One region of the Suilimivivens sp. genome, then DNA from elsewhere that is predicted to be linked to it. Evidence: predicted binding sites of a transcription regulator. Region 1 holds the regulator's gene; the other holds the start of a gene.

What was found. Region 1 encodes HrcA, which represses chaperone genes, less so after heat shock. Its sites were predicted from a motif close to TGTTAGCACTCNNNNNNNNNGAGTGCTAACA; they were not measured.
Region 2: the regulator HrcA is predicted to act here: its motif matches at 2,414-2,444, upstream of WJQ40_RS09350 (co-chaperone GroES).

Annotation. Positions count from the first base shown of each region.
Region 1 covers NZ_JAXXXI010000004.1:55,129-60,411, forward strand. Annotated here, with positions in the region: gene WJQ40_RS00580 (undecaprenyl-diphosphate phosphatase) at 1-347, shown strand, start outside; gene WJQ40_RS00585 (DUF6465 family protein) at 498-968, shown strand; gene hrcA (heat-inducible transcriptional repressor HrcA) at 1,225-2,256, shown strand; gene grpE (nucleotide exchange factor GrpE) at 2,277-2,903, shown strand; gene dnaK (molecular chaperone DnaK) at 2,975-4,861, shown strand; gene dnaJ (molecular chaperone DnaJ) at 4,955-5,283, shown strand, end outside.
Region 2 covers NZ_JAXXXI010000045.1:29,799-35,081, forward strand. Annotated here, with positions in the region: gene WJQ40_RS09330 (hypothetical protein) at 1-252, shown strand, start outside; gene WJQ40_RS09335 (hypothetical protein) at 255-953, shown strand; gene WJQ40_RS09340 (GGDEF domain-containing protein) at 988-1,926, shown strand; gene WJQ40_RS09345 (MGMT family protein) at 2,039-2,266, shown strand; gene WJQ40_RS09350 (co-chaperone GroES) at 2,492-2,776, shown strand; gene groL (chaperonin GroEL) at 2,818-4,443, shown strand; gene WJQ40_RS09360 (bifunctional (p)ppGpp synthetase/guanosine-3',5'-bis(diphosphate) 3'-pyrophosphohydrolase) at 4,614-5,283, shown strand, end outside.

The sequences.
Region 1 (5,283 bases):
GTCAGCTTGTGGCAGCAGCGCTTCCAGGTACATCCAGATCCGGAGCTACTATCCTTGGTGCGATCATGATCGGTATTTCCAGAACGGTAGCGGCAGAGTTTACCTTTTTCCTGGCGATCCCAGTCATGTTTGGTGCAAGCCTTCTGAAGGTAGTAAAATTTGGCTTTGACTTCAGTGGTATGGAAATGGCATGCCTGCTCACCGGCACGGTGGTATCGTTTATTGTCTCTGTGTTTGTACTGCGGTTTCTGATGGGCTATATCAAGAAGCATGACTTTAAGGTTTTTGGCTGGTATCGTATTGTTTTAGGCATCCTGGTACTTCTGTATTTTGGCTTATCTGCCTGAAAGTTGACAGGATTTCAATTATGGAGTACACTTTCATCATGATATAGATACTAATTCATGCGGGTGAGAACCCTTACGTGTGCCAGCGTATCTGCTTTCACCGGCTGATTGACATGAGAGATCTGCTCTTGTGTGAAAGGAGTCATTGTTATGGAAGAAGTTAAGAAGACAACAGCAAAGGTAGTCGCCAAGGCAGCACCAGCAGCCAAGGCAGCAGAAGAGAAGAAGCCTGAGGTCAAGGCAGCAGCACCTGTTAAAGAGGTTGAAGCAAAGAAGGCTGAAGTAAAGAAGGCAGCGCCGGCAGCCAAGGCAGAGAAGAAAGCACCTGCGAAGAAGGCACCTGCAAAGAAAGCTGAAGTAAAGAAGGCAGCACCAGCAGCCAAGGCAGAGAAGAAAGCACCTGTTAAGAAGACAGCTGAAGTAGAAGAAACCGTAAACTTCCAGTTCAGCGGCAAGTCCTATACACCGGATGATCTGATGAAGATCTTCAGGGATGTATGGAAATATGACATGAACGGAAGAGAAGAAGATATCAGGAATGTAGAGCTTTATGTAAAGCCTGAAGAGAATACTACATACTTCGTTGTAAACGGCAGTATTACAGGAAGCTTCTTTATCTAAAGTAAGATATCGTACAGCGAAAGAAGATCCGGCGACTGATCTTAAAGACCGGAATATAAGAGAAAAATTAGAAATCCTGCAGGATTTTCCTGCAGGGTTTTTCTTTATAATCTTTAGAATTTTTTAATAAATATTTTCGTTATATCTGTTGACAATACCCATAGTAAGTGATAGTTTATGTTATGTAGATATTAGCACTCTAATGAGTTGAGTGCTAACAACCATAAAAGAAAGAGTTGGAAAGGGGATGACGGATATGCAGCTGGATGACAGAAAGATTAAGATCATGCAGGCCATTATCCGTAATTACCTGGAAACCGGGGAACCGGTGGGAAGCAGGACCATTTCCAAATATACAGATCTGAATCTTAGTTCGGCAACGATACGGAACGAGATGGCTGATCTGGAAGAGATGGGTTATATTTTACAGCCCCATACCTCCGCAGGAAGAATTCCTTCTGATAAGGGATACCGCTTATATGTGGATACCATGATGGAGAAGAAGGATAAGGAACTGGAAGAACTGAAGGAGCTCATTCTGGAGAAGGAAGACAAGATGGATAATCTGCTGAAGCAGGTAGCAAAGCTTCTGGCGGTGAATACCAACTATGCCTCCATGATCTCGGCACCGGCAGTTCATAAGAACAAGATCAAATTCCTGCAGCTTTCCAGAGTAGATAAGAATCAGCTGCTTGCTGTGATCGTTATGGAAGGTAACATGATCAAGAACAATATCCTTCCCGTAGCAGAGGAGCTGGATGATGAAACACTTCTGAAGCTGAACATCCTGCTGAATACACATTTAAGCGGTCTGGCGCCGGAGGAGATCAATCTTCCGATGATCACAAGGATGAAACAGCAGGCAGGCATACACAGTACCATCGTCGGAGACGTGGTAGATGCGCTTGCAGAAGGGATCAAAGAGGAAGAGGATCTTGAGATCTATACAAGCGGAGCCAATAATATTTTCAGGTATCCTGAGCTTGCAGACCAGCAGAAGGCGAGTGAGCTGATCAACACCTTCGAAGAGAAGGAGAAGCTGACAGAGCTTGTACAGGACAGCCTTTCTGATAATAATGAAACAGGCATTCAGGTTTATATTGGAAACGAGACTCAGATCCAGTCCATGCAGGACTGCAGTGTGGTAACTGCTACCTATGAACTGGGAGAAGGCATGAGAGGTACGATAGGAATTATCGGACCAAAGCGTATGGACTACGATAAGGTAATTGGAACTCTGAAGACCATTACGCATCAGCTTGATGAGCTTTACAATAAAAAGACGTAGCAAGGAGAGGAATGAAGCAGATGGCAGATGAAAAGGATATTAAGAAAGAAATTGAAATAGAAACACCGGAAGAGGAACCGGAGACACCTGCAGAGGAAACAGAAGCAGAAGTGGAAGAAGCTTCTGAAGAGACAGAAAAAGTGCAGGAAGAGGAAGCCAAAGAAGATAAGAAGGCTTTCAAGAAGAAACAGAAGGCAGACAAGAAGCAGGATGCCATGAAGGAGAAGATCGAAGAGCTGGAGGATAAGGTCAGACGCCAGATGGCTGAATTTGATAACTTCCGTAAGCGTACCGACAAGGAAAAGACAGCCATGTTTGAAACCGGTGCGAAAAGTGTGATCGAGAAGATCCTTCCCGTGGTAGATAACTTCGAAAGAGGTCTGGCCACGATCCCGGAAGAGGAGAAGGGTACTCCTTTTGCAGAAGGTATGGAGATGATCTACAGACAGCTCATGACAGAGCTTGACAAGATGGAGGTAAAGGTCATACCGGCAGTGGGAGAGGAATTTGACCCGGCACTGCACAATGCAGTGATGCAGGTAGAAAGCGATGAGTATGAGTCCGGCGTGATCGCTCAGGAGCTTTTAAAGGGCTATACTTACAGAGATGCTGTAGTAAGGCACAGTATGGTAGCAGTAGTTGCATAATAAAGGAATCACAGTTATTTTTCAATGTAACAGAACAATAAAAGAGATTAAACTTTCAGGAGGAGAGAATTATGAGTAAGATCATTGGTATTGACTTAGGTACAACAAACAGCTGCGTAGCAGTTATGGAAGGTGGTAAGCCCACCGTTATCGCCAACGCAGAAGGCGCAAGAACAACTCCCTCTGTCGTAGCATTCACAAAGACAGGAGAGAGACTGATCGGTGAGCCTGCAAAGCGTCAGGCAGTTACTAATGCAGAGAACACCATTTCTTCTATTAAGAGAGATATGGGTACTGACAGAGGACGTACAATTAATGGTAAGAAGTATTCTCCTCAGCAGATTTCAGCTATGATCCTTCAGAAGCTGAAAGCAGATGCTGAGAGCTACCTTGGTGAGAAGGTAACAGAGGCAGTTATCACTGTTCCCGCGTACTTCAATGATGCACAGCGTCAGGCAACCAAGGATGCAGGTAAGATCGCTGGTCTTGATGTAAAGCGTATCATCAACGAGCCTACAGCAGCAGCACTGGCTTATGGACTTGATAATGAAAAAGAGCAGAAGATCATGGTTTATGACCTTGGTGGTGGTACCTTCGATGTTTCCATCATTGAGATCGGTGACGGTGTCATCGAAGTTCTTGCTACAAACGGTGATACACACCTTGGCGGTGATGACTTTGATAACAGACTGACACAGTGGATGATCGACGAGTTCAAGAAAGCAGAGGGTGTGGATCTGTCAAATGACAAGATGGCACTTCAGAGATTAAAGGAAGCTGCAGAGAAGGCAAAGAAGGAGCTGTCTTCCGCAACAACAACCAATATCAACCTGCCTTTCATCACAGCAACTGCTGAAGGACCGAAGCACTTTGATATGAACCTTACAAGAGCTAAGTTTGATGAACTGACACATGAGCTTGTAGAGAGAACAGCAATCCCTGTTCAGAACGCTATGAAGGATGCTGGAATTACCAATGCAGATTTAGGTCAGGTATTACTGGTAGGTGGTTCCACACGTATTCCTGCTGTACAGGATAAGGTAAGACAGTTAACAGGCAAAGAACCCAGCAAGAGCCTGAACCCTGATGAGTGTGTAGCACTTGGTGCTTCTATCCAGGGCGGTAAGCTGGCAGGCGATGCCGGTGCAGGTGAGATCCTGCTTCTGGATGTAACACCCCTTTCTCTTTCCATTGAGACTATGGGTGGTATTGCAACAAGGCTGATTGAGAGAAATACAACAATTCCTACCAAGAAGAGCCAGATCTTCTCTACTGCAGCAGATAACCAGACAGCCGTTGATATCAACGTTGTACAGGGTGAAAGACAGTTTGCAAGAGATAACAAGTCTCTTGGACAGTTCAGACTGGATGGTATCCCTCCGGCAATGAGAGGTGTTCCGCAGATCGAGGTTACCTTTGATATCGATGCAAACGGTATTGTAAATGTATCTGCAAAGGATCTTGGTACAGGTAAGGAACAGCACATTACCATTACAGCAGGCTCCAACATGTCAGATGCTGAAATTGATAAGGCTGTTAAGGAAGCCGCTGAGTTTGAAGCACAGGATAAGAAGAGAAAGGAAGCCATTGATACACGTAACGAGGCAGATTCCTTCGTATTCCAGACAGAAAAGGCTCTCAGCGAGGTGGGAGACAAGATCGATGCTTCTGAGAAGGCTTCTGTTGAGGCAGATCTTAAAGCGGTCAAGGATATCCTCGAGAGAACCAAGGATCAGGAAATGAGTGACAATGACATTGATGAGCTGAAGGCAGCCAAGGAAAAGCTGACAACCAGTGCACAGCAGCTGTTCACAAAGATGTATGAGAACATGCAGCAGGCACAGGGCGGTCAGGCAGGACCTGATATGAGTGGCATGGGCGGCCAGGGTGCAGCTGATGCCGGGGCAGGTGCAGGACCTGCAGATGATGTAGTTGACGGTGACTACAGAGAGGTGTAAGATAGATTAGATTCTATCTGAAATGATCAGAAATGAATGGCGGGGTATATAGTAATATATACCTCGCTATAGAAGTGTTTGAGGATTGATTAGATGGCAGAACAGAAAAGGGATTATTACGAAGTCCTTGGTGTAGATAAGAATGCTGATGATGCAGCATTAAAAAAAGCATACAGAGTACTTGCTAAGAAATATCATCCAGATATGAACCCGGGTGATGCAGAAGCGGAGAAGAAATTTAAAGAGGCGTCCGAAGCCTATGCAGTGCTGAGTGATCCTGAAAAGAGAAGACAATACGATCAGTTTGGTCATGCAGCCTTTGATGGAGGAGCCGGTGGCGGTGGCTTTGGCGGCTTTGATTTTAATTCTGCAGATTTTGGTGATATTTTCGGTGACATCTTTGGGGATTTCTTTGGAGGACG
Region 2 (5,283 bases), on a different contig from region 1:
AAGATACTTGGCAGGCAGAAAGAAATGCCAGACAGTCCTGCCGATGGGAAAATGGCTGGAGAGGGCGGCATGCCGGGGCATTCAGAGGATGGAAAGGAAAAGAAGGATAAGGAATGGAAGCCATGGGAGGATGAAGCTCTTGGCAGAATGCTCCATACCAGTCATCTGACGGATTCCTATACAAGAACCGGGGAGTATTGTAATCTTTCTGAAAATGTAACTTATGACAGCCGCAGGAAAAGAGGAAAGTAGGAGTGAACAGACTGAATGAGTTACTTCCGTATCTGACATTCAGCAATATCTGTCGGGTACTGACAATATTTGGCTTTATTTATTTTGTGGTCAAACGCTTTATCATGAAGCAGGCACCGGTTCCGAAGGCGGCTTTTAAGCAGGTGCCCCATGAGCTTTTGGAAAGCTGTGTGGATCAGCTTGTGAAGAAGGAAAAGGAGCCGTTTGCACCCTATACACCGCCAAAGGAGCTGATCCAAAGCCTACAGCAGGATAGAGAAGATGAAGAAGCATTGAAGGAGCTTTTGTGTGATATCTGTGAGCATCTTGGCATGGACGGCAGCTATATTAAGCTGGTGATCCAGCATACACCGGTGACAGACCGGGCAGGTGAGATCGAAACAGATCTTGCCTTTACCACGATCAGGCTGGAGATCCAGAAGACCTATCAGGTGGATACACTTGTTGCTGTACTGGCTCACGAGGCCACGCACCTGAAGTTGTATTATCGTGGGGTCAAGAGGAAGGACAGCTGGGAAAATGAGATCCTTACAGACACAGCGGCTGTTTTTTATGGTTTTTATGATGTGATGTACAGAGGTTATGAGGTGCGTCAGGGTGAGAATGCTTTTTCCTATCATAAGGTAGGATATATCAGTCAGCAGGACATAAAATTCATTGGAGAATTGCTTGATAAAATATCTCAAAAACGGTATACTTGACGAAAGGGATTAGATTTACGGGAGAGAACAGCTTATGGGATATCATTCAATACCTTATGACAGAAGGATCAGGGAGAATATCAAGAATTATTCATTTTCCCATTTATACGATATGGATACCGTCAGGGAGTATCTGCAGAGTCTTGCAGATGTGCTGGAGATCAATATCCTTCTGACGGCAAGACACGGAGAAAAGGAGATCGTGATCGGGGACAGCTTTTTGGGGTTTTATCCGGATGTTGTCAATGATCCCGGGCGGAAGATCAGGGTACAGGACCGTACGATCGGACATCTTTATATTAAAGAAATCGTGTCTGCAGAAAACAGTGGACAGATTTCTGATATGATAGACAGAACCGTTGCTCTTCTGGAGGAGCTTGGCGAGGAGGCCTACAAACGCAGGGAGACCAGTATTTATCTTGAGGAGCTTGAGCGGCTTCTGAAGGAAAGACGCCGCCAGATCAGCCAGAATGAAACGGATGATCCGCTGACAGGTGTTTACCACAGAAATTATTTTCTCACCAGAATGGAAGCAATTGACCGGTCGGAGGCAGTACCGATCGCCGTGCTGAATGTGAACATCAATGACTGGAAATTTGTCAATGACCACTTTGGAGATGAGGAAAGTGACAGACTGATCCAGACTGTGGCGGCGATCCTGAAGAATCAGGCAGGTCCGGATTACATAATCGGAAGGATTGACGGAGATGCTTTCGGGGTACTTATCCCCATGGCAACCGAGGAAGAGGCCGAATCATATATGGAAGCAGTGCAGAGAGCCTGTGATACCTATGAGGACAGGATCCTGGCACCTTCAGTAGCGATCGGGTATGTGATCAAGACAAATATTGAAGAAAAGCTGGAAGACAGACTTTCTGATGCAGAGTACGAAATGTTCAATAACAAATTTGAAGTGAAGAATGCGAGGGGATATCAGGAACGCCTCAGAAAAGGGCTGAAGCAGGCTAAGTAAAGCGGATATCAGATAAGCATTTCTGAAAGGATATGGGATACGGTATGGCAGGGGCCATACCGTTTTTCTGTTGTTATACATACAGGAAAACAGAAGCGGATAGGAGAGGGATATGACAACTTTAAATGAAGATCTGATCTATGAGATTCTTTCTGCAGTAGAGGAAATTCCGGCAGGAAAGGTAGCATCCTACGGACAGATTGCCCTGCTGATCCTGCTCATTCCCTACGTCAGGCATTATTATATTCTGGAGAATGAGGTACAGAAAATGTACGGACAGTATGATGCACTTTGCAGCTTAAGCATGGGGAATACAGCATTCAGACAGAGGAAATTATAAACTATTTATTAAATCATTTCTGTGACACGAAAATAAGAAAATGAAAGAAAAAAAGAGAAAAAACGAGATAATAAGAGAAAAGATGTTAAAAACGAACTGTAATACTGCTTGCAAACAGAGGCATATAAAATTAATATAGGTTTTAGTGATTAGCACTCAAATTAAATGAGTGCTAACAGAACAAAGAAAATGATTAAGTTAACATAATTTAAGGAGGCAGTTCATATGAAATTAGTACCTTTAGGAGACAGAGTTGTTTTAAAGCAGTTAGTGGCAGAAGAAACTACCAAATCCGGTATCGTTTTACCAGGACAGAGCAAGGAGAAGCCACAGCAGGCTGAGGTTATTGCCGTAGGTCCTGGCGGAGTAGTTGAAGGCAAGGAAGTTAAGATGGAAGTTAAGGTTGGAGATCAGGTTATCTATTCCAAATATGCAGGAACAGAAGTAAAGCTTGATGAGGATGAATATATCATCGTAAAGCAGAATGATATTCTTGCAGTGATCCAGTAATCTTATTGAAAAAAGAAAAAGTTAAAGGAGGCCGATATATTATGGCAAAGGAAATCAAATATGGTGCAGAAGCACGTGCCGCTCTGGAAGCAGGCGTAAATCAGTTAGCAGATACAGTAAGAGTAACCCTTGGACCGAAAGGAAGAAACGTTGTTCTTGACAAGTCCTTTGGTGCTCCGTTAATTACCAATGATGGTGTTACCATTGCAAAGGAAATCGAGCTGGAAGATGCATTCGAGAACATGGGTGCACAGCTTGTTAAGGAAGTAGCAACCAAGACCAATGACGTAGCAGGTGATGGTACTACAACAGCAACTGTTCTGGCACAGGCTATGGTAAACGCCGGAATGAAGAACCTGGCAGCAGGCGCTAACCCGATCATCTTAAGAAAAGGTATGAAGAAGGCCACTGAGACTGCTGTAGAGGCAATCAGGAAGATGAGCTCCAAGGTAAACGGAAAAGAGCATATCGCAAGAGTAGCAGCTATTTCTGCTGGTGATGAGACAGTAGGACAGCTCGTAGCAGATGCTATGGAAAAGGTTTCCGGAGATGGTGTTATCACAATCGAGGAAAGCAAGACCATGCAGACAGAGCTCGACCTTGTAGAAGGTATGCAGTTCGACAGAGGATATATTTCCGCATATATGGCAACAGATATGGATAAGATGGAAGCAGTTCTTGACAATCCTTACATCCTGATCACAGATAAGAAGATTTCCAATATTCAGGAGATCCTTCCTTTACTGGAGCAGATCGTTCAGTCAGGTGCAAAGCTGCTGATCATTGCTGAGGACGTAGAGGGTGAAGCATTGACAACTCTGATCGTCAACAAGCTGCGTGGTACTTTCAATGTAGTAGCTGTCAAGGCTCCCGGATATGGCGACAGAAGAAAAGCTATGCTGGAGGATATCGCAATCCTTACAGGTGGTCAGGTAATCAGCTCCGAGCTTGGTCTTGAACTGAAGGATACTACGATGGATCAGCTTGGCCGTGCAAAATCTGTTAAGGTTCAGAAAGAGAATACTGTTATCGTTGACGGTGAAGGCGATAAGGAAGCAATCGCAGCAAGAATCAATCAGATCAAGGGTCAGATCGAAGAGACCACATCTGATTTCGACAGAGAGAAATTACAGGAAAGACTTGCCAAGCTGGCAGGCGGCGTAGCTGTTATCCGTGTAGGTGCTGCTACTGAAACAGAAATGAAGGAAGCTAAGCTTCGTCTTGAGGATGCACTGGCAGCAACAAGAGCAGCTGTAGAAGAAGGTATCATCTGTGGTGGTGGTTCTGCTTATATCCACGCATCCAAGGAAGTTGCAAAACTGGCTGATACATTGGAGGGTGATGAGAAGACAGGTGCACAGATCGTTTTGAAGGCACTGGAAGCTCCTCTGTTCCACATCGCAGCAAATGCCGGTCTGGAAGGAAGCGTTATTATCAACAAGGTAAGAGAGTCCGAGGTTGGTGTTGGATTTGATGCTCTGAAGGAAGAGTATGTAGATATGGTAAGTGCTGGTATTCTTGATCCTGCCAAGGTTACAAGAAGCGCACTGCAGAATGCAAACAGCGTAGCATCTACCTTACTGACAACAGAATCAGTTGTTGCGAACATTAAGGAAGAAACTCCTGCAATGCCTGCAGGCGGAGCCGGAATGGGCGGAATGATGTAACAAGTGCGTCAGCACGGATTTGCGAGTTTACAAAGAGCGGATTGTCCAAATGGATGATCCGCTTTTTTACGTTCCTCCTGTCTATCGGGCAATTGACGTCAGAACAGAAAAAATATATAATAATTAAGAATATGCTAAAAGGGAACACAGAGCGACAGAGGTGTGCGTGTATGTCAGAGAAAAAGGAACTTGTGCTGGATGACGGCAGAATAGAGTCCATACAATATCAAAGCCCGGAGCAGCTTTATGAGGATCTGATCCTCCGTGTAAAAAAATATCACCCTTCGGATGATATTTCACTGATCGAAAAGGCGTATAAGGTAGCTTCCGAGGCACATAAGGATCAGCTCAGAAAGTCCGGTGAGCCTTATATCATTCATCCCCTGTATGTGGCAATCATACTGGCGGATCTCGAGATGGACAAGGAAACCATTGCGGCCGGTCTTTTACATGATGTGGTAGAAGACACTGTTATGACAGAGGATGAGATCCGGGAGCAGTTCGGAGATGAGGTGGCACTTCTTGTAGATGGTGTGACCAAGCTGCAGAAGCTGCAGTTCATGCGGGACGGAGACAAACCGGATCGTCTGGAGATGCAGGCAGAGAACCTCCGGAAGATGTTTCTTGCCATGGCCAAGGATATCCGTGTGATCCTGATCAAGCTGGCAGACCGTCTTCACAATATGCGGACACTTCAGTATCAGAAGCCGGAGAGCCAGCAGAGGATTGCCAGAGAAACGCTGGAAATTTACGCACCCATTGCACAGAGACTCGGTATTTCCAAAATAAAGGTAGAGCTGGATGACCTTTCTCTGAAATATCTGGAGCCGGAGGCATATT